3 regions of the Simplicispira sedimenti genome follow, and region 1 is predicted to be linked to each of the others. Evidence: predicted binding sites of a transcription regulator. Region 1 holds the regulator's gene; each other region holds the start of a gene.

The links. The regulator sigma-54, encoded in region 1, starts transcription at its own class of promoters, with help from an activator protein. The targets are predictions, from matches to a motif close to TGGCANGNAANCTGCTTT.
Region 2: the regulator sigma-54 is predicted to act here: its motif matches at 1,944-1,961, upstream of glnA (type I glutamate--ammonia ligase).
Region 3: the regulator sigma-54 is predicted to act here: its motif matches at 2,418-2,435, upstream of MJ602_RS13825 (ANTAR domain-containing response regulator).

Annotation. Positions count from the first base shown of each region.
Region 1 covers NZ_JAKVIJ010000006.1:213,561-220,686, forward strand. The annotation lists gene MJ602_RS08945 (HupE/UreJ family protein) at 1-605, opposite strand, end outside; gene MJ602_RS08950 (RNA polymerase factor sigma-54) at 697-2,262, opposite strand; gene lptB (LPS export ABC transporter ATP-binding protein) at 2,262-3,029, opposite strand; gene lptA (lipopolysaccharide transport periplasmic protein LptA) at 3,041-3,664, opposite strand; gene MJ602_RS08965 (thiol:disulfide interchange protein DsbA/DsbL) at 3,886-4,533, opposite strand; gene MJ602_RS08970 (SPOR domain-containing protein) at 4,588-5,220, opposite strand; gene argS (arginine--tRNA ligase) at 5,235-6,932, opposite strand; gene MJ602_RS08980 (PsiF family protein) at 7,047-7,126, shown strand, end outside.
Region 2 covers NZ_JAKVIJ010000012.1:779-7,904, forward strand. The annotation lists gene MJ602_RS13145 (16S rRNA pseudouridine(516) synthase) at 1-70, shown strand, start outside; gene MJ602_RS13150 (EI24 domain-containing protein) at 106-1,023, shown strand; gene MJ602_RS13155 (competence/damage-inducible protein A) at 1,020-1,838, shown strand; gene glnA (type I glutamate--ammonia ligase) at 2,005-3,420, shown strand; gene MJ602_RS13165 (hypothetical protein) at 3,672-4,157, shown strand; gene glnL (nitrogen regulation protein NR(II)) at 4,176-5,249, shown strand; gene ntrC (nitrogen regulation protein NR(I)) at 5,295-6,905, shown strand; gene xth (exodeoxyribonuclease III) at 6,942-7,126, opposite strand, start outside.
Region 3 covers NZ_JAKVIJ010000013.1:174-7,299, forward strand. The annotation lists partial or broken gene MJ602_RS13815 (hypothetical protein) at 1-35, shown strand, start outside; gene MJ602_RS13820 (amidohydrolase family protein) at 182-1,471, opposite strand; gene MJ602_RS13825 (ANTAR domain-containing response regulator) at 1,781-2,407, opposite strand; gene MJ602_RS13830 (branched-chain amino acid ABC transporter substrate-binding protein) at 2,595-3,755, shown strand; gene MJ602_RS13835 (L-serine ammonia-lyase) at 3,820-5,205, opposite strand; gene hpnC (squalene synthase HpnC) at 5,473-6,330, opposite strand; gene MJ602_RS13845 (efflux RND transporter periplasmic adaptor subunit) at 6,402-7,126, shown strand, end outside.

The DNA.
Region 1 (7,126 bases):
CAAGCGCGCGCCAGCAGCATGGCCAGGCCGGCGCCGCCGATTCCCATTCCGGCCACGCGCAGCCATGCTGCATGCATGCGCTGCAGCGCCAGGCCCAGCCCCAGGCCGCCGAGGTGCAGCAGCGCCGTCGTCAGGGTGAAGCCCGCGCCGTAAGCCAGCCAGGGGGTGGCAGGGTCCCACTCCAGCCCATGGGCCATGCCATGCAGCAGCGCGGCGGCAGCGACCAGGCCCATGCACCAGGCGCGGGGAAGCACCGCGCGGCCCAGCAGCAGCACGCCCAGCGCGGCGACGCTCGCGGCGATGGCGGCCTCCAGCCCGCCAGCGGGCCCCCTGGCCCCCCAGCCCGCCGCCAGCGCGCCCAGCAGCATGGTGGAGACGAAGAGGGCGGGCGCCTGCCAGCGGCGCCGCGCGGGAGCCGCGGCGGACCACAGCCCCACGGCCAGCATCGCCAGCAAATGGTCGGCGCCCAGCACCGGATGGACCAGGCCGCTGAACCACGTGGCGGCCTGGGCAGGCCCCGGGCCCCCATGGGCGTGGGCGGACCCCGCGACCATGCAGAGCCCCCACATCGGCAAAACCATGGCACCAAGGCAGTCGCGTCGCATGTCCATCTCCTGGCCGAGGCCATCGGGGGGCGGGAAACACCCCGGCGTTGTTTCAGCGCCCGCGCCGGCCGGCGGGGCACAGAGCCGAAGATTACAACGCCTTGCGCAGCGTGGCGACCGGAATGCGCAGCGCCTCGCGGTATTTGGCGACGGTGCGGCGCGCGCACTCGATGCCCTGCTCCTTGAGCATGTCGGCCAGTTGGCTGTCGGACAGGGGCTTGGCGGGGCTTTCGGCGGCGATGAACTGCTTGATGAGTGCGCGCACCGCCGTGCTGGAGGCGTTGCCGCCCGTGTCGGTGCCCAGGCCCGAGCCGAAGAAATATTTCAGTTCGAACGTGCCCTGCGGCGTGGCCATGTACTTGGCCGTGGTCACGCGCGAGATGGTCGATTCGTGCAGGCCCAGCTCATCGGCAATGTCGCGCAGTACCAGCGGGCGCATGGCCAGCTCGCCATGCACGAAGAAGTTCTTCTGCCGCTCGACGATGGCGCGCGAAACGCGCAGGATGGTGTCAAAGCGCTGCTGGATGTTCTTGATGAACCAGCGCGCCTCCTGCAAGCGCTGTTGCAGCGCCTGGTGGCCTTCGCCCCCGCGGTGGCCGCGCAAGGCGCCCGCGTACACGTCGTGCACGCGCAGCTTGGGCATGACCTCGGGGTTGAGCTGCACCACAAAGTTCTGCCCACTGCGACCGCTGCGCGTGACAAGCACGTCGGGCACCACGGCGTTGCGCTCCACATCGGCAAAGCGCCGGCCTGGGCGCGGCTCCAGCCGGGTGATCAGCGCCATCGCGGCACGGGTGCGTTCCTCGCTGCAGCCGCACAGCTGCACCAGGCGGCGCACGTCGCGCCGCGCCAGCAGGTCCAGCGACTGGCCGCAGATGCACAGGGCCGCCTGCACGGTCTCGGCGTCGGCCGCGCCCTCCTGCAACAGCGCGCGCAGTTGCAGGCCCAGGCATTCGGCCAGGTTGCGCGCGCCCACGCCGGTGGGCTCCAGGCTTTGCAACAGACGCAGCGCCACCGTGAAGTGGTGCACCAGTTCATCCAGTTGCTCCGGGTCGTCCGTGCCCGCCAGCCCCTGGGCCAGGGTCTCGATCGGGTCTTCAAGGTAGCCGTCTTCGGTCAGCGATTCGATGAGAAAGCGCAGCGCCGCCCTGTCCACGTCGGACAGGCGCAGCGCCAGGGCCTGGCGGTGCAGATGCTCGGTGAGGGATTCCTGGGTGTGCACCCATTCCGTGGCGTCGGTGTCCTCATCGGCAGCAGCGCCTTGCTGGCGCGCTGGGGCGTCACCGCCCCATTCGCTGTCGTCGGGAGCGATCTCGGTGGTGCCGTCGCCCTCCCAGCCGGGTTCTTCACCCAGGACGGAAGTTTCGGCATCATTTTGGCCCTCTGCGCTTGCTGTATCTGCGCCAGCAGCTCCTGAAATAATAGCAGCATCGGCGGTGGCATCGTCCCGTTGCGCAGGCATGTCGGCCTGACTCAGGCCAAAGGCCTCGCGCTCGGCCTCGTCGCTGGAACGTTCCAGGAATGGGTTCTCGTCGAGCATCTGCTCGATCTCTTGCGACAGCTCCTGGGTGGACAGTTGCAGCAGCCGGATGGACTGCTGCAATTGCGGCGTCAGCGCCAGGTGCTGCGATACGCGGAGCGAGAGCCCTGGCTTCATCACATCCTGAAGTGTTCGCCAAGGTACACGCGGCGCACCTCGGCGTTGTCCACGATCTCGGACGGTGTGCCCTGGGCCAGCACATGCCCGTCGCTGATGATGAAGGCGTGGTCACAAATGCCCAGCGTCTCGCGCACGTTGTGGTCGGTGATGAGCACACCGATGCCGCGCTCCTTGAGAAAGCCGATGATGCGCTGGATCTCGATCACCGCGATCGGGTCGATGCCGGCAAAGGGCTCGTCCAACAGAATGAAACGCGGCTGCGTGGCCAGGGCGCGTGCGATCTCCACGCGGCGCCGCTCTCCGCCCGACAGGGCCATGGCGGGCGATTCGCGCAGGTGGTCCACGCGCAGCTCCTGCAGCAGCGCCGTGAGGCGTTCCTCGATCACCGCATTGCTGAGTGGTTGGCCCTGGGCGTCGCGCTGGAGCTCCAGAACGGCGCGCACGTTCTCTTGCACGCTGAGCTTGCGAAAGATCGACGCCTCCTGCGGCAGGTACGACAGCCCCAGGCGCGAGCGCCGGTGGATGGGCATGTGTGCAACCGACTGGCCGTCGATGCGGATGTCGCCGGCGTCGCTGCGCACCAGGCCGACGATCATGTAGAACGAGGTGGTCTTGCCCGCACCGTTGGGGCCGAGCAGACCGACGACCTCGCCCTTTTGCACGGTGAGCGAGACATCCTTGACCACCTTGCGGCTGCCATAGGCCTTGGCCAGGTGCAGCACTTCCAGCCGGCTGTTCGCCGCTGCGGGTTCGTTGTGCTCCATGCCGCCCCCGTTCACCGCGTGCCGCCCAGCGTGCTGCTGGGCCGCAGGGCCGGGCTGGCGCTGGCAGGTTCCTGCACCGGGGCCGACGCGGCCCCGGCAGGTGGCTCCTTGGGCGAGAGCACGGCACGCACACGCCCGCCCGGTGCCGGGCCGTCGCCTGCCGCGTTGGGCGCGGCCTTCTGGCCATCGACGGTGAACACGTCGGTCAGGTTGTTATAGACGATGACGGCGCCCGTGATCTCATCGCTGACCGCCGTGCCGCGCAGGCGACGCAGTTCGGCGCGGCGCACGAAACGCACTGCGTCGTTGCGGCCGTCGTATTCGATGACTTCGCCCTCGCCCTCGATGTACTCCTCGGGAGCGCCCGGCGCCACGTCACGCCGCTGGCGGAAAAAGGCGCGCTGCCCGGGCTCGGCGCTGACGGTACCGAACTGGAAGCCCTGGGCGTCCTGGCGCACTTCCAGGCGCGCACCACGCAGCACGATGCTACCCTTGGTCATGACCACCCGGCCGGTGAACACGCTGGTTTGCTTGAGGTCGTCGTGGCGCAGCGCATCGGCCTCGATGTTCATGGGCTTGTTGCGATCGGCCTTTTCGGCCAGGGCAGGCACGGAGCCGCCCAGGGCGGCAGCCATCAGCAGGGCTGCGGCCCATGCACGCCGGGCCCGTACCGTGGTCGTACGGCCGGGGCGGGTCAAAAAACGAATGTCCATGCGGCTTTCCTGTCAGACATGCCGCGCAGGGGCATGCAAATATTGTGCAGGGCACGAATCTTGCAAGCATTGTAGCCCCGGCCCGTGGGGCCGGGACGCAGAACCCACGGAATCCGGCGCTGGAAACCGGGGGGGGTAGCGCGTCAGCCCTTGCGGGACACGGCGACCAGGTGGTCCACCACCTGCAGCACCGCATTCAGGCTGCCTGCCATGGTGCCGTCGGTATAGAACCGACCCGCCACGCCCATGGACGGCGTGCCTTCGACCCCGTAGGCCTCCTGCAATTGCGCGGCCCGCTGTGCCTGGCTGGCGACGTTGAAGGAAGCGTACATTTCCTTGAACTTGGCCATGTCGATGCCGGGCTGCTTGGCCATCCAGGCCATGATGGCATCTTCCTTGGAGAGATTGATTTTCTCGACGTGAATGGCACGGAACACGCGCGGATGGATCTCTGCCACCTTGCCCATGCCCTGCAGCGCATAGAAGAGCTTTTGCTGCGGTACAAAGCTGGCATTGAATGCCACGGGCACACGGCGCGCGACCACGCCCTTGGCCTCGGCACCCTTGGCCCAGGACTCGAACACCGGCTCAAAGGTGTTGCAGTGGCCGCAGTTGTACCAGAAGAACTCGATCACCTCGACCTTGCCTGCGGGCGCGTCGGTGGCCACGGGCTTGCCCAGGCGGGTGTAGTCCTTGCCTTCCTTCGGCTGGGCCTGGGCCCACACGGGCAAGGCCAGGCTGGAAGCGGCCAGTGCCGATGCGGCAGAAAGGGTGAAGCTGCGTCGTTTCATATCCATGGTTCTCCAATGACAGGTGGGGGTGGGAGCAAGGGGGCAGGCAAAAGTTCAGCGCTGCACCCGCACCAGGGCCGACTCGACCCCCGCGCCCGCCAGTTTTTCCTTGAGCTGATCGGCATCGTCGCGCTTGGCAAACGGCCCGATGCGCACGCGGTACACATTGCGGCCATTCTGCTCGCGTTCACTCACACGCGCCTCCCAGCCCAGCATGGCCAGCTTGGCGCGCTGTGCATCGGCGTCCTGCTGGTTGCGGAAAGCACCTGCCTGCACGTAGTAATCAAAGGGGTCCACCTGCCCGGCGGCAGCCGCGCGGGCGCTGGCCAGATCCCCCAGCGGATCGGCACCGGGCTTGCCCTCGGCCTTGCTGGCGGCGGGCTTGGCGGCAGAAGCGGCAGCCTGCCGCGCATCGGGCGCCGCCCCCACGGCACCGGAGGCCGCAGCCGAAGCGGGCGGCGCGGTCACCTTGGCAGGCGTCTTGCCGGCCAGGGGGGCGTTGACGTTCCAGTCGCGGTTCTTGCGCGCCTCGGCCTCGTCGTTGTCGCCGTTGCGCACCGCGCCCTTGTTCATGAAGGGCACGGGCACCTTGGTCACGTACACGGCCACCGCCAGGGCAGCGCCCAGGCCCACGATCAGGCCGACGATGAAGCCGACAATGGTTCCGCCCCGGTGTTGGGATTTCATAAGTCAGTTACCACTCACATTCTGCGGGGGGCCGATACGCCCAGCACCGCCAGTCCATTGTGCAATACCTGCGCGGTGGCTGCGATGAGCGCCAGGCGCGCGCGCTTGACGGTTTCGTCGTCCACCAGGATGCGCTCGGCGTCGTAGTAGCTGTGGTAGCTGGCCGCCAGGTCACGCAGGTAGAAAGTCACGTCGTGCGGCGCCTCGCCCTCGGTGGCGGCCGTGAGCATGGCCGGGTACTTGGCCAGTTGCAGCATCAGCGCCTGGGCCTGCGGGCCGTCGAGCGCCGACAGGTCCGCGTCCTGCAGACCGGCCACGTCGCCTCCCCAGGCCGTGAGCACCGAGCAGATGCGCGCATGCGCGTACTGCACGTAGTACACCGGGTTGTCGTTGTTCTGCTGCACCGCCAGATCGACGTCGAAGGTGTATTCGGTGTCGGGCTTGCGCGAGAGCAGAAAGAAGCGCACCGCATCCTTGCTGGTCCATTCGATCAAATCACGCAGCGTGACGTAGCTGCCCGCACGCTTGCTGATCTTGACCTCTTCGCCGCCCTTGACCACCCGCACCATGGTGTGCAGTACGTAGTCCGGGTAGCCCTGCGGAATGCCCACGTTGGCTGCCTGCAGGCCGGCGCGCACGCGCGCGATGGTGCCGTGGTGGTCCGTGCCCTGGATGTTGACGACCTTGGAATAGCCGCGTTCCCACTTGGTGATGTGGTAGGCCACGTCGGGCACGAAGTAGGTGTAGGTGCCGTCGCCCTTGCGCATGACGCGGTCCTTGTCGTCACCGTAGTCCGTGCTCTTGAGCCACAGCGCGCCGTCCTGCTCGTAGGTATGGCCGCCCGCGATGAGCTTGTTGACCGTGGCCTCTACACGGCCGCTGGTGTAGAGGCTGGATTCGAGGTAGTACTCGTCGAAGTGCAGATTGAAGGCCTGCAGGTCCTTGTCCTGCTCGTTGCGCAGGTAGGCCACGGCAAACTGACGGATGTTGTCGTAGTCCTCCACATCGCCGTTGGCCGTGAATTCGCGGTCGTCGGCCTTCACGGTGGCCTTGGCCTTGAAGGCCTCGGCGATGTCGGCGATGTAGTCGCCGTTGTAGAAGTTCTTGGCCAGCGGGTTGTCGCTGTCGGTGGGCCAGCAGTCGTCGCCGGGCTTGAAGCCCTTGGCGCGCAGTTGCGTGCTCTTGGTGAGGGTGTCGATCTGCACGCCTGCGTCGTTGTAATAGAACTCGCGGTGCACGCTCCAGCCCTGCGTGGCGAACAGGTTGCTGATGGCGTCGCCAATGGCGGCCTGGCGGCCATGGCCGACGTGCAGCGGGCCCGTGGGGTTGGCGGAGACGAATTCCACCAGCACGCGCTCACCGCGCGCAGGCTGGCAGCCGTAACCATCGCCTGCGGCCAGCACCTCACGCACCACCTCCTGCTTGGCAGCAGGCTTGAGGCGGATGTTCAGGAACCCAGGGCCGGCGATCTCGATGGCGTCCACCCAGCGCTGGTAGGCGGGTGTGGCCTCCAGCGCGGCCTTGAGCTGCTCGCCCAGGGCACGGGGGTTGAGCTTGAGCGGCTTGGCCAGTTGCATGGCCGCAGTGCAGGCAAAGTCGCCATGCGCGGCGACCTTGGGCGACTCGAACGCCGCCTTGGCGCCTGCGCCGGGGGAAAGTTGTTCCAGCTCGGCCGCCAGGGCGGCGAGCAATTCGGTCTTGACGGAAAGCATCGCGGGATTTTACGGGGCCGTGGCGCCCAGCCCACGCCCGCCTCGCCATGCGTTGTGCGCAGGGCGCTTGTGTGTTGGAATTTCGCCAGCCCTTTTCACCACCCTGGAGAACCCATGAAGCAGCTTGTTACGTTCAGTGCACTGGCCCTTTCCCTGGCCCTGGGCAGCGCCCACGCCGCCGAAGAGAAGGCCCC
Region 2 (7,126 bases), on a different contig from region 1:
GGATTTGGGACCGGGTCAATGGCGTTGGTTGCAGGCGGAGGAAATTGACGCACTGACCCAGAGCCCCTGAACTTTGCCTGTCACCCGAATGCGACGGGACAGGGTATGCTTGCCAGCATGGGATTGATGTTTGATGCAATTTGGCGTGCGGCAATCTACTGTGTGCATCCGCGCGTGATCGCACTTTCGCTGCTGCCCCTGATACTCATGGCAGTGGGGGCTTTGGTTCTTGGTTACTTTTTTTGGCAGCCCGCGCTTGATCTGGCTGCCGCATGGCTCGATGGGTGGCCGCTCCTGGAGTCGTTTTGGCTTCGCCTAGAGGATTGGGGTTGGGGTGGTGCAAAAGCCTGGGTGATTCCACTTCTTGTCGTTTTGGCATTGGCGCCAGTGGTGGTGATGGTTTCGCTGCTGGCGGTGGCGTTTCTGGCCACACCATCGCTCTTGTCACTGGTGGCGCAACGGCGTTTTCCGCTGCTCGAACGCAAGCAAGGGGGATCATTCCTCTGGAGCGTGGCTTGGTCACTGGGCTCCACTTCGTTGGCTTTCGTTGCGCTCATCCTTTCCATGCCCTTGTGGCTGATCCCGCCCTTGGTTTTGATATTGCCACCCTTGATCTGGGGCTGGCTGACCTATCGGGTGATGGCTTTTGATGCGTTGGCCGAACATGCGAGCCGACAGGAGCGCATCGCGCTGTTTGAGCGGCACAAGATGAGCCTCTTGGTGATGGGCGTGGTGACGGGGTTCCTGGGGGCTGCTCCGGCGGTGGTTTGGGCCTCTGGGGTGCTTTTTGTTGCCGCCTTTTTCATCCTGATTCCCTTGGCCATATGGATTTACACCCTGGTCTTTGTTTTCTCCTCGTTGTGGTTCATTCACTATTGCTTGGCGGCGCTGGAGCGTCTGCGGCTTGAGCAAGTTTCTGCCGCTGGCGCGGAGGCAGATCCCGTTCCCCCAGCGTCCGAGCCGACAGGATTGTCTGTGCAACTGCCCTTGCAACTACCCATGGATCAAGAGCCGAAACCATGACGCCTCAATTTGGATTGATTGTCGTTGGAGACGAAATCCTGTCGGGAAAAAGAGCCGACAAGCATCTCAACAAAGTGATTGACCTGCTCTCTGATCGCGGCTTGGCGCTGTCGTATGCGGAGTACGTGGGTGATGAGCCAGAGCGCATCAAGGCCGTGCTGTCCAGGGCCTTTGCTTCGGGCGATGTGGTTTTCTGCACCGGCGGCATTGGTGCGACGCCTGATGACCATACCCGTCTATGTGCCGCGCAGGCTCTGGATGTGTCCCTGCAGTTGCATCCGTTGGCGGCGGAGTTGATTCGCGAACGCATGCAGGCGATGGCTCAGGAAAAAGGAGAGGTGTTTGACCCAGAGCGGCCCGACAACATTCACCGCTTGAACATGGGGTGTTTCCCGCAAGGAGCGTCCATCATCCCCAACCCATACAACAAAATTCCAGGGTTCAGTTGCAGTGGATCCGCCGGGGGGAGCGTCCATTTTTTCCCCGGCTTCCCGGTCATGGCCTGGCCCATGCTGGAATGGGTGCTGGACACGCAGTATGCCCATTTGTTCGGCAGTCAGGCCAAGGTAGAACGATCGGTGATCGTGTACGAGGCCCTGGAGTCCACGCTGACGCCCTTGATGCAGAGGATTGAAGCCACCCATTCTGGGGTTCGGGTGTTCAGCCTGCCTAGCGTGGATCACCCGGTGCACGGTCGCCATATCGAACTGGGTGTCAAGGGTTTGGCGACGGACAGTTTGGCGGCCTGGAAGGACCTGATCGATGGATTGCACCATTTTGGTGCAAAACTAGGCCCTGAAATGGTGCGTGATTGACGGTCCTTGATCTGTCGCGCGTCATTGCACCAACATAGCGCAGACAATCATAAGAGGTCGTCCAAGACTGCGCACCGGATGATCCCTATTTCTTGGAGTTGCAGCTGGCACACTCCCTGCTAGTTGATAGCACCTTTCTTAACAGCCCTCTACCCAGGAGAACCTGATGGCCAAGACCGTTGCAGACGTGATGAAAATGGTGAAGGAGAACGAAGTCAAGTTCGTGGACTTCCGTTTCACCGACACCCGTGGCAAAGAACAGCACGTGACCGTGCCCATTTCTGCCTTCGATGAAGACAAGTTCTCTTCGGGACACGCTTTTGACGGTTCCTCGATTGCGGGTTGGAAAGGTATTGAGGCCTCGGACATGCTTCTGATGCCCGATCCCAACACGGCCAACGTCGATCCGTTCTTCGAGGAAACCACGCTGTTCCTGCAGTGCGATGTGATCGAGCCGGGCGACGGCAAGGCCTATGACCGCGATCCCCGCTCCGTGGCGCGCCGCGCTGAAGCCTACCTGAAGGCCTCCGGCCTGGGCGATACGGCTTTCTTCGGTCCTGAGCCCGAGTTTTTCCTGTTCGACAACGTGCGCTGGAGCACCGAACCCGGTCGCGGCTTCTACGAGATCGAAGAGTACGAAGCCCCCTGGAACACGGGTGCCAAGCTCGAAGGCGGCAACCGTGGCCACCGTCCGCGCACCAAGGGCGGTTATTTCCCCGTTCCTCCCGTGGACACGACCCACGACATGCGTGCCGAAATGTCGCTGATTCTGGAAAGCCTGGGCATTCCGGTGGAAGTGTTCCACCACGAAGTGGCGGGCGCGGGCCAGTGCGAAATCGGCACCAAGTTCTCCACTCTGGTCGAGCGCGCCGACTGGACGCAGAACCTCAAGTACGTCATCTGGAACGTGGCCAATGCCTATGGCAAGACCGCGACCTTCATGCCCAAGCCCTACCATGGCGACAACGGCTCTGGCATGCACGTGCACCAGTCGGTCTGGAAGGATGGCAAGAACCTGTTTGCTGGCGATGGCTATGCCGGCCTGAGCGATTTTGCGCTGTACTACATCGGCGGCATCATCAAGCACGCCCGTGCCCTGAACGCCATTACCAACCCCACCACCAACAGCTACAAGCGACTGGTGCCGCACTTCGAAGCGCCCGTCAAGCTGGCCTACTCGGCCAAGAACCGCTCGGCATCGATCCGCATCCCTTACGTGGCCAACCCCAAGGGCCGCCGCGTGGAAGCCCGCTTCCCCGATCCGATGGCCAACCCCTACCTGTGCTTTGCCGCACTGCTGATGGCAGGTCTGGACGGCGTGGAAAACAAGATCCATCCAGGCGAAGCCGCCACCAAGGACCTGTACCACCTGCCCCCGGAAGAAGACAAGCTGGTGCCCACCGTGTGTCACAGCCTGGATCAGGCGCTGGAATACCTGGACAAGGACCGTGCCTTCCTGACCAAGGGCGGCGTGTTCAGCGACTCCATGCTCGACGCCTTCATTGAGCTGAAGATGCAGGAAGTCACCCGTGCGCGCATCGAGGTCACCCCGACCGAGTTCGACATGTACTACTCGCTCTGATCCCCTGGGCGAACACGACAAAGCGGTCTCCGGGCCGCTTTGTCATTTCTGGGGGGCTGTGACCGATGTGCGGAACCATGGCGCGTGATGCGGCTCCACCGTGGCATGGACCTCACGGCGTTGCCCTTCGTTGCAGACGCATGACAGGCAGCGATTGGAGATGGCGCTGCTTTGGGCGATACTTCCACACCGTCCTGCCCACAGCCCGCCGTGGTGGCTGCTTGCGAGAAAACCGTATGAACCTGAAACTGATGAGCGCACGTTGTCTGCCGCTGTTGCTGGCCCTGGGGGCTGCTTCGGCCGCGCAGGCGCAAAACACCATCTACCGATGCGGCAACGAATACACCAACAACGCCAACCAAGCCCGTGAGCGTGGATGCAAGCCGGTGGATGGGGGTAACGTGACGGTGGTGGAGGGTACGCGCCCTGCTGTAGCGGCTTCCGGTGCGGCCAAGCCCAGCTCCCCGGCCGGTGCTCCCAAGGTCACGGCCAACGACCAGCGTGCGCGTGATTCCGACGCACGCGCCATTCTGGAGGCCGAACTGCGCAAGGCGCAGGCGCGCCGTGCAGAGTTGGTGAAGGAATACAACAACGGGGCTCCGGAGCGCAATGCCCTGGACCTGCGCAACCCGCAAAAATACCAAGAACGGACTGCTGAACTCAAGGCGAGCATTGCCCGCAGCGAAAGCGACATTGAGGGCATACAACGCGAACTCAGCCGTTTGCCTACACCTTGAGAGCCGCGCTGCGCCCGCATGCCATTGACCCATCCTGCGGGCGTCCCCGCGCACATGCTGGCCCTCGACTGGCTCTCCGTGCTGGTGGCGGTGTTGCGGCCCGACGGCGCCGTGATGTTTGCCAATGCCGCACTGGAGCAGCAACTGGGCATGTCGCGTCGCACCCTGGAGGGCGCAGACTTCTCAATGTGTTTTACCGAACCCGCCCTGCTGCAAACAGCGCTCGCCGGGGCGCGCAGCCAGGACTTCGAGGCCCTGCGCTACGAGGCAGGCCTCAAACGCCTGCACCAGGAGCCCTTGCCGGTGCATGTGAACGTGTCGCCAGGGCAGGGCGATGAGCTGGTCGTGGAGCTGTGGCCGCTGGAGCAGCAGGCGCGACAGGACCGCGAAGACCGCCTGCTGGAGCAAGCGCAGGCGCACAAGGAGCTGATCCGCAACCTGGCCCACGAGATCAAGAACCCCCTGGGCGGCATCCGTGGCGCAGCGCAGCTTCTGGAAATGGAGTTGCAAAACCCCGAGCTGACCGAGTACACCGAAGTCATCGTCCACGAGGCCGACCGCCTGCAGGCACTGGTGGACCGCTTGCTGGCGCCGCACCGCCACCCGCACCAGGTGGGCGACGTCAACATCCACGAGGTCTGCGAGCGGGTGCGTTCGCTGATCCTGGTGGAGCACCCCCAGGGCCTGCGCGTGGTGCGCGACTACGACACCTCCATCCCTGAATTCCGGGGCGACCGCGCCCAGCTGATCCAGGCCTTGCTCAATATCGTGCAGAACGCAGCCCAGGCCCTGGCCGAACGCATTGCCGCCGGGGATGCCTGCATCACCCTGCGCACCCGCGTGGCCCGGCAGGTGACTTTTGGGCGCCAGCGCTACAGGCTGGCACTGGAATTGCATGTCATCGACAACGGGCCAGGCGTGCCCGACGCCATACGGGATCGGATCTTCTATCCCCTGGTGTCGGGCCGGGACGGCGGTTCGGGGCTGGGGCTGACGTTGGCGCAAACCTTTGTGCAGCGTCACCACGGCATGATCGAATGCGAAAGCAGACCCGGTCGCACCGATTTCCGCATCCTGATTCCCTTGCCCTGAGGAACCTACGACCCGCTGCACCAACCTGTGGAAGCACCCAAGCCCATGAAGCCGATCTGGATAGTAGATGACGACCCCTCGATCCGCTTCGTGCTCGAGAAGGCCCTGGCGCGCGAGAACCTGCCCACGCGCAGCTTCACGCACCCGCGCGAGGTGCTCGATGCGCTCGAAGCCCTGCAGGGCGGCGATGTGCAGCACAGCGCGCCGCAGGTGCTGGTCAGCGACATCCGCATGCCCGGCGGCAATGGTCTGCAACTGCTGGAAAAGGTGCATGCCCTGCAACCGGGGCTGCCCGTCATCATCATGACGGCGTTCTCCGACCTGGACAGTGCGGTATCGGCCTTCCAGCGCGGCGCTTTTGAATATCTGCCCAAGCCCTTTGACCTGCCCAAGGCAGTGGAGCTGATCCGCCGCGCCGTGCAGGAAAGCGAGCGCGAATCAGTGGCCCAGGACGCGCACGAGGTGGCCCCGGAAATGCTGGGCCAGGCACCGGCCATGCAGGACGTGTTCCGTGCCATTGGGCGCCTGAGCCAGAGCCAGGTCACCGTGCTGATCACCGGCGAATCGGGCTCGGGCAAGGAGCTGGTGGCGCGCGCGCTGCACAAGCATTCGCCCGTGGCGGGTGGCCCCTTCGTGGCCATCAACACGGCCGCCATCCCTAAAGATCTGCTCGAATCCGAACTCTTCGGCCACGAGCGCGGCGCCTTCACCGGCGCGCAGACGCAGCGGCGTGGGCGCTTCGAGCAGGCCGAGGGCGGCACGCTGTTCCTCGACGAGATCGGCGACATGCCTTTCGACCTGCAGACGCGCCTGCTGCGCGTGCTGTCGGACGGCCAGTTCTACCGCGTCGGCGGCCATGCCGCCGTCAAGGCCCATGTGCGCGTGATTGCTGCCACGCACCAGAACCTGGAGCAGCGCGTCAAGGACGGTGTGTTTCGCGAAGACTTGTTCCACCGCCTCAACGTCATCCGTCTGCGCCTGCCGGCGCTGCGTGAGCGGCGCGAGGACGTGCCCATGCTCACGCGCCATTTCCTGCAGCAAAGCGCGCGCCAGCTGGGGGTGGAGCCCAAGCGCATTTCTGACGCTGCTTTGGCGCGCCTGGGGCAGTTCGGCTTTCCGGGCAACGTGCGCCAGTTGGAAAACATCTGCCACTGGCTCACGGTCATGGCGCCCGCACAAACCATTTCGGTGCAGGACCTGCCGCCCGAGGTGCTGGAGGCCCCCAGCGCCACCACCGATCCGCTGCTGGCCACATCGCCGTTGGCGGAGCCGGCGGCAGAACCCCTGCCTGCCGTGGCGGCACCCGTGCCCGTGGCAGGCGTTTCAGCCGTGGCGCACCGACCCGTCGCGTTGCCGCCGGGCAGTCCGTCGCCGCTTGCTGCGCACCCGCTGGTCGATGGGGCAGATGCCACCGCCTGGGAGCAAGCCCTGGAGCGCGAAGCCCAGGGCCTGCTGGCCGCGGGCCAGAACGATATTTGGGATGTGCTGGCGCACCGCTTCGAGTCACGCCTGATTCGCACCGCGCTGGCGGCCACCCACGGTCGCCGCATGGAGGCCGCCCAGCGCCTGGGCATTGGCCGCAACACCATCACCCGCAAGATCCAGGAGCTGGGCCTGGACGGTGTGGATGAAGCAAAAAACGGCTACAGCGCTTGATTTACAAGCGCCAATAGCTATAAAAATAATAGCAAATTAAAGTGTCAATTCCAGCACCACCGGCGCGTGGTCGCTGGGTTGGGGGTTCTTGCGCGGAGCGCGGTCGATGGTGCAGGCCGCCACGGCGGGGCGCAGCGCCGGGCTCACCAGCATGTGGTCGATGCGCAGCCCCCGGTTCTTCTGGAAACCCAGCATGCGGTAGTCCCACCACGAAAAGCTCT
Region 3 (7,126 bases), on a different contig from region 1:
GCGGCCACTGGCATGGAGTGCCTCCAACACCCTGAAAGCGACGGAGGATCTCTGTCCTTTTCTGCCCGGTACACACCATGGCGAATCTTCCGAGGGGGGCTGTGCGGCTGAACGCCGCTGGCTCCCGTGAAGTCACCTGAAACAGGCGCCCGTGGTGACCCAGGCCATCGACGGTGCGCAGTCAGCCACCGGCCGCTTTGGCGGGCATGAACGCCGTGCTGCCCGTCCGGCCGGGCAGCGAGAGCTGTGCTGCGCAGGGCGCGGTCTGTGCCAGCAGCAGGCCCTTGCGCCAGACCTTGAGCCGGGTGGCACGCAGGCGTATCGCCTCCACCGGGTCGCGTGCCTGCAGCAGCACAAAGCTGGCGTCGCGGCCCACGTCGATGCCGTAGCCATCCAGTCCCATCACACGTGCGGCGTTCACCGTCACGGCGTCGAAGCATTGGCGCATGCCAGCCTGGCTGGTCATCTGCGCGACGTGCAAGCCCATGTGCGCGACCTCCAGCATGTCGCCGCTGCCCAGCGAATACCAGGGGTCCATCACGCAGTCGTGGCCGAACGCGACCGTGACACCCGCTGCCATCAACTCGGGCACCCGCGTCATGCCACGGCGCTTGGGGTAGGTGTCGTGCCGCCCCTGCAAGGTGATGTTGATGAGCGGGTTGGCCACCGCGCTCACCCCGCTTTCGGCGATCAGCGGAATCAGCTTGCTCACGTAGTAGTTGTCCATGCTGTGCATGGACGTGAGGTGCGAGCCGTTGACCCGGCCCTGCAGGCCCAGGCGCTGCGTCTCCAATGCCAGCGTCTCGATGTGGCGCGAGAGGGGGTCGTCGCTCTCGTCACAGTGCATGTCCACCGGCAAGCCCCGCTCGGCGGCAAGCTCGCACAGCAGCTTCACGCTGGCCGCACCTTCGCCCATGGTGCGTTCAAAGTGCGGAATGCCGCCCACCACATCCACGCCCAGATCGAGCGCGCGCTGGAGGTTGTCCAGGCCCCCTGGGGTGCGCAGCACGCCGTCCTGCGGAAAGGCGACCAGTTGCAAGTCCAAGTAGGGCGCAACGCGGTTTTTGACCTCCAGCATGGCGCGCACCGGCAACAGGCTGGGGTCGCTGGTGTCCACGTGGCTGCGGATGGCCAGCAAGCCTTTGGCCACCGCCCAGTCGCAGTAAGTCAGCGCACGTTCGACCAGCGCCTCCTCGGTCAGCATCGGCTTGAGTTCGCCCCAAAGCGCGATCCCTTCGAGCAGCGTTCCACTGTGGTTGACGCGCGGCAGTCCGTAGCTGAGCGTCGCGTCCATGTGAAAGTGCGGATCGCAGAACGGCGGGCTCAGCAACTGGCCCTGGGCATGCACGGTTTCGTGCGCCGGTGCGTGCAAACCGGGTGCCACCTCGACGATGCAGCCTCCCTGAACGGCGACCGACATGTCGCAACGGCCATCCGGCAGACTGGCATGGGTGATCAGCAGGTCAAGCATCATGGGCTCCTTCAGCAGGCCATGCACCGCAGGCTTGTGCGGGCGCTGCTGTGGGGCGCCTGCAGAGCGCCAGGGGCGTGGCGGCAACCTTCAGCGCCAGCGGCGCAGCAGCAAAGACCATCGGGCTCTCCAAGCGGGACAGGTGGCAATACCTGGGGTGCACAAGCATGTCGCCAAGCATAAACCGCATGGCGTCGGCTGCTGTGCCATGCAAGTCCCGGTGATCCGCGCCGCTGGTGCGCAGGTGTCGTGCCCGCAGGGTGGGTGGCGCCAACCAGCGCACCGCGAGCGGTCCGAGCCTGCCGCTGCTTACCCCAGCAAATCCACCATGTCCAGCATGCGCCGGGCCACCTCGCCCAGCTTCAGGCCCTTGTCCATGGCGGTTTTGCGCAGCTTTTCGTAGGCGGCCTGCTCGCTCAGGCCCTGGCGTTGCATGAGCAGGCCTTTGGCGCGGTCGATGGTCTTGCGGTCCTGCAGTTCGGTTCGGGCGTCGGCCAGTTCGGCGCGCAGGGCCTGTTCGTGGGCAAAGCGGGCCATGGCCACGTCCAGGATGGGGCGGATGCGCTGGGGCGCCAGCCCGGCCACGATGTAGGCGCACACGCCCGCGGCCACGGCGTCCTTGACGTGGGTGGTGTCCTCGTCGTTGGTGAACATGACGATGGGGCGGGGCGCCTCGCGCGTGGCCAGCACCACATGCTCCAGGGCGTCGCGGGCTTCGCTTTCACTGTCCACGATGATGAGGTCGGGCTGCAATTGCGCCAGCCGCTCGGCCAGGAAGGTGTCGGCCGGTATCGCGGCCACGAGGTTGTAGTTGTTTTCCAGCAGGCCGATGCGCAGCATGCGCGAGCGCGCCGCCAGGCGCGCGGCGTGTTGGTCGTCGGGGTTGGTGATGGCCAGGTCGGGCGCCACCACCACAATGCGCAGCGTGTCGTTCATGCCCGCATCCGCAGCAACAAACATGCCATGGCCCGATGTGTAGCGCGCCGTGCGTTGCACTTTTTTGGTGCATCTGCGGCCCTTGCGGCGCCTGAAAGTAACTAATGGTCGGGCTTACCCGGTAGGGAAATTTGCGGGCGTCTTATATACCCCTGTGATATTTCATTTATCCGACGGAGTTTTCAGCATGATCCAACCATTGAACCGGCGCCGTTTTTCTGCTGGTCTGGCCCTGGCACCCTGGGCCGCAGGTGGCCTGCTCACGGGTTGCAGCAATATCCCCGACAGCATCAAGATCGGTGTCGCGCAGCCGCTGAGCGGCCCGCTCAGCGCACTGGGCAAGGATCTGCTCAATGGCGTGCAGTTGGCCGTCAACGAGCTGAACAAGGCCAATTTCAGCATTGAGGGCAAGCGTGTCACCCTGGAGGTGATGTCGGTGGACGACAAGGCCGATGCGGCTACCGGCAAGGCCGTGGCGCAGCAACTGGTGGATGCGGGCGTGGTCGCGGTGGTGGGGCACCTCAATTCGGGTGTCAGCATCGAGACGGCGCCTATCTATGCAGCGGCAGGCATTGCGCAGATCGCCATTTCCACCAACCCCAAGTTCACGCAACTGGGACACGAGACGACCTTCCGCATGGTGGCCAACGACAACCTGCAGGCCCGGGCCATTGGTTCGTTTGCGTCGTCGCAGTTTGGCGATGTGCGCTTTGCCGCGCTGGACGATGGCACGCCCTACGGCAAGGGTTTGACCGATGGTGCGGTCGAGCAGCTCAAGGCGGAAAAGCGCGAGGTGGTGCTGCGCCAGTCGTTCGACGACAAGACCGTGGCTTTTGACGAGCTGGCCGCCAAGATCAAGTCCGAGAAGGTGGGCGTCATTGTCTCCACGCTCAACGACTTCCAGGCCGTGGCGCTGATTGCCGCGCTGGCCAAGATCGACTACACCAACGTGCGCCTGCTGGGGGGCGACACGGTCAAGACCACCGACATGGTCAAGGCGGCGGGGCAGATCCAGGGCATTTTTGCCACTTCGCCGGTGCTGGAGGCCAAGGAGTTTGTGGCGGGCCGCCCGTTCCTGGAGCGCTACCTGGAAGCCTTCAAGGTGCCGCCAGCCTATGGTGGGCACTACTCGTACGACAGCACCTATGTGCTGACCGCCGCCATGCAGGCGGCCAAGTCGGTCAAGCCCAAGGACGTGACGGCGGCGCTGCGCCGTATCAATGGCTACGCGCCGGTCACCGGCACCATGAAGTGGGATGAGAAGGGAGAGCAGCGCTACGCCGCTGTGGGCGTGTACGAGCTGCGGCGCGGCAGCTGGGAGCTGCGCATGCGTTCGGACCGCTGGTAAGCGGCACACGGCTCAGCACAGAGCAGCGGGCGCTGGGGGCATTGAGCCCTCGGTGCCCGTTTTTTCAGCACTCGACCACGTTCACGGCCAGGCCGCCGCGCGAGGTTTCCTTGTACTTGGACATCATGTCCTTGCCCGTCTGCACCATGGTGCGGATGACCTGGTCCAGCGACACCACGTGTGTGCCGTCGCCGCGCAGTGCCAGGCGTGCGGCGTTGATGGCCTTGATGGCGCCCATGGCGTTGCGCTCGATGCAGGGGATTTGCACCTGCCCGCCCACGGGGTCGCAGGTCATGCCCAGGTTGTGTTCCATGCCGATTTCGGCAGCGTTTTCCACCTGCGCGGGCGTGCCGCCCAGTACGGCGGCCAGCGCGCCTGCGGCCATGGAGCAGGCCACGCCCACCTCGCCCTGGCAGCCCACTTCGGCGCCCGAGAGCGAAGCGTTCATCTTGTAGATGCCGCCAATGGCGCCTGCGGTGAGCAGGAAGTCGGCAATGCCCGCCTCGGTGGCGGTGGGGATGAACTTCACGTAGTAGTGCAGCACCGCCGGGATCACACCTGCGGCGCCGTTGGTGGGCGCCGTCACCACGCGGCCGCCGGCGGCGTTTTCCTCGTTCACGGCCATGGCGTACAGATTGACCCAGTCGAGCATGGACAGCGGGTCGCGCAGCGCGGCCTCGGGGGCGCTGCTGAGCTTGTGCTGTAGCTCGGCCGCGCGCCGCCGGATCTGCAGTGGCCCCGGCAGGTGGCCCTGCGCGGCGCAGCCACGCTGCACGCAGGCGGCCATGGTCTGCCACAGCGCGGCCAGGCCGTCGTGCACCTGCGCGGGGCTGCGCAGGTGCTCTTCATTGGCGCGCTGCAACTGGGCCACGCTCAAGCTGTGCGTGCGGCACAGCGCCAGCAGCTCGGTGGCGCTGGCGTAGGAGTAGGGCACCGGGCTTTCGGCCAGCGGTGCAGGGGGGCGGCTGAACACGCGCTCACCGCGCGCATCGACCACAAAGCCGCCGCCCACCGAGAAGTATTCGGCGCCCAGCAGTTCCTGGCCCTGCGCGTCCAGCGCGGCAAAGCGCAGGCCATTGGGGTGGAAGGGCAGACTTTTGCGCCGGAACAGCAGGTGCTCCTTTTCCACAAAGCGCACCGTGTGCTCGCCCAGCAGGGCCAGTTGCTGGCGGCTGCGGATGTCCAGCAGCGCAGGGGCGATCTGGTCGGGGTCGATGCGGTCGGGCTCGTGCCCGGCCAGGCCCAGCAGCACGGCGCTGTCGGTGCCGTGGCCCCGGCCTGTGGCGCTGAGCGAGCCGAACAGCTCGGTGTTCAGTTGCTGGGTGGCGCCCAGCAGGCCCGCCGCCTGGAGCTGGCTGGCAAAGTGCCGGGCGGCAATCATGGGGCCCACAGTGTGCGAGCTGGATGGGCCGATGCCGATCTTGAAGAGGTCGAAAACGCTGACGGTCATGGGGTGTGCGCTGAGCGCAAGCTGTGTGGCCTCAAGCGTGGGGCTGCCGCAGCGCGCTGGCAAGCGCACATTCCCTGAGGTGTTGGTGTGCTCTGCCGCTGGCTATGCCCTGCGCGGGGTGTTGTTTGCTATAAAAACAATAGCTGCTTGCGCAATGAATACGGGCGCTAGAGCCCAATTTTCTTTGGATCTTGTAGCCCAAGGCGCACAGGCTTCAGCGCGGGTTGCGGGGCATGAATGTTTCTTACTTAAAACGTGAACACGTTCTTACATCGCCAGGGCGCGGGCCAGCATGCCCGGTGCGTCCCACGCGCGGATGCGGGGGCGCTGGCACAGGCTGCGGCCTTGCAGGGCGTCCACCTTGTCCAGAATGCGCAAGCCGCCTTGCACCACCAGGCGCAGCTCCCAGCCCATGCGGCCGGGTACGCGGTGTACCAGGGGCGCGCCGCGCAGCATGGTGGCGCGCGTCCAGCGCGAGAGCTCGTTGATGAGGGCCGTGGTCTGCGCCGTGGGCCGCAAGGCCAGTAACTGGGCGCGGTCCACGCCGTGGGCGGCGCAGTCTTCGTCGGGCAGGTAAAAGCGCGCGCGCGGCAGGTCCACGCTCAGGTCCTGCCAGAAGTTGATGAGCTGCAACGCGGTGCAGATGGCGTCGCTTTCGTCCAGCGCCTGCGCGCCCTGCACGCCGTACAGGTGCAGCAGCAGCCGGCCCACGGGGTTGGCCGAGCGGCGGCAGTAGTCCAGCAATTCGGTGCGGTGGGCGTAGCCGGCGCCATCGCGGGTTTTTTCCACATCTTGGATGAAGGCGCTGAGCAGGTCGTCCAGCAGCGGCACGGGCAGGGCGTGGCTTTTCAGCATGGCGGCCAGCGGGGCAAAGACGGCGGACCAGCGCTCCGAGGGCGCTTGCGCCGCTGCGATGGCGTGCAGGTCGGCCCGGTAGGCGGCCAGGTCGGCCAGGCGCTGGGCGGCGTTGGCCGGGCCTTCGTCGGCGATGTCGTCGGCCGTGCGCGCGAAGGCGTAGATGGCGGCAATGGGTGCGCGCAGGTGCGGCGGGCACAGCCAGGACGCCACGGGAAAGTTCTCGTAGTGGGTGACAGGTGGGGGCAGGGGTGTGTTCACGGGCTGCATTGTCGCTTGACAAGGGACAAGCGATCACATAGATTACTAACCAGTCAGTCAGTAATTATTTGGACACATCCATGCGAACTTCGTCCGCAGCACAGCCCCGTATGGGGCTTTTGGGGGTTCTGGCCCTGCTTTCCCTGGTCACCGCCTGCTCGCAGCCCGAGCCCCCGCCCGAGCCGGTGCGGGCGGTCAAGCTGCTCACGGTGGGTGCCAGCGAGCTGCAGACGGTGCAGGAGTACGCGGGCGAGGTGCGTGCAGGCGTGGAGTCGCGCCTGGGCTTTCGCGTGGCGGGCAAGCTGGTCGAGCGCCCCGTGCAACTGGGCCAGCGCGTGCAGGCCGGGCAGGTGCTGGCGCAGATCGACCCGCAGGACTACCAGTTGAGCGCCGCCGCAGCGCGCGCACAGGTGGCCGCAGCGCAAACGCAGTACGAGCTGGCGGCAGCCGATTTCCAGCGTTTCGGCAAGCTCAAGGAGCAGAACTTCATCAGCGGCGCCGAGCTCGAGCGCCGCGAAAGCGCGCTGAAGGCGGCGCGTTCGCAATTGCAGCAGGCCCAGGCGCAGGCCCAGGCCCAGGGCAACCAGGCGCAGTACACGCGCCTGCAGGCAGACGCTTCGGGCGTGGTCACGGGCATTGATGCCGAGCCCGGCCAGGTGCTGGCCGCAGGCACGCCCGTGCTGCGTCTGGCGCACGATGGCGCGCGCGATGTGGTCATCGCCGTGCCGGAGGACAAGGTCACCCGCCTGGAGCCGGGCCAGCCGGTGCAGGTGCGCACCTGGTCCACGGGCGAGTCCTTGCCCGG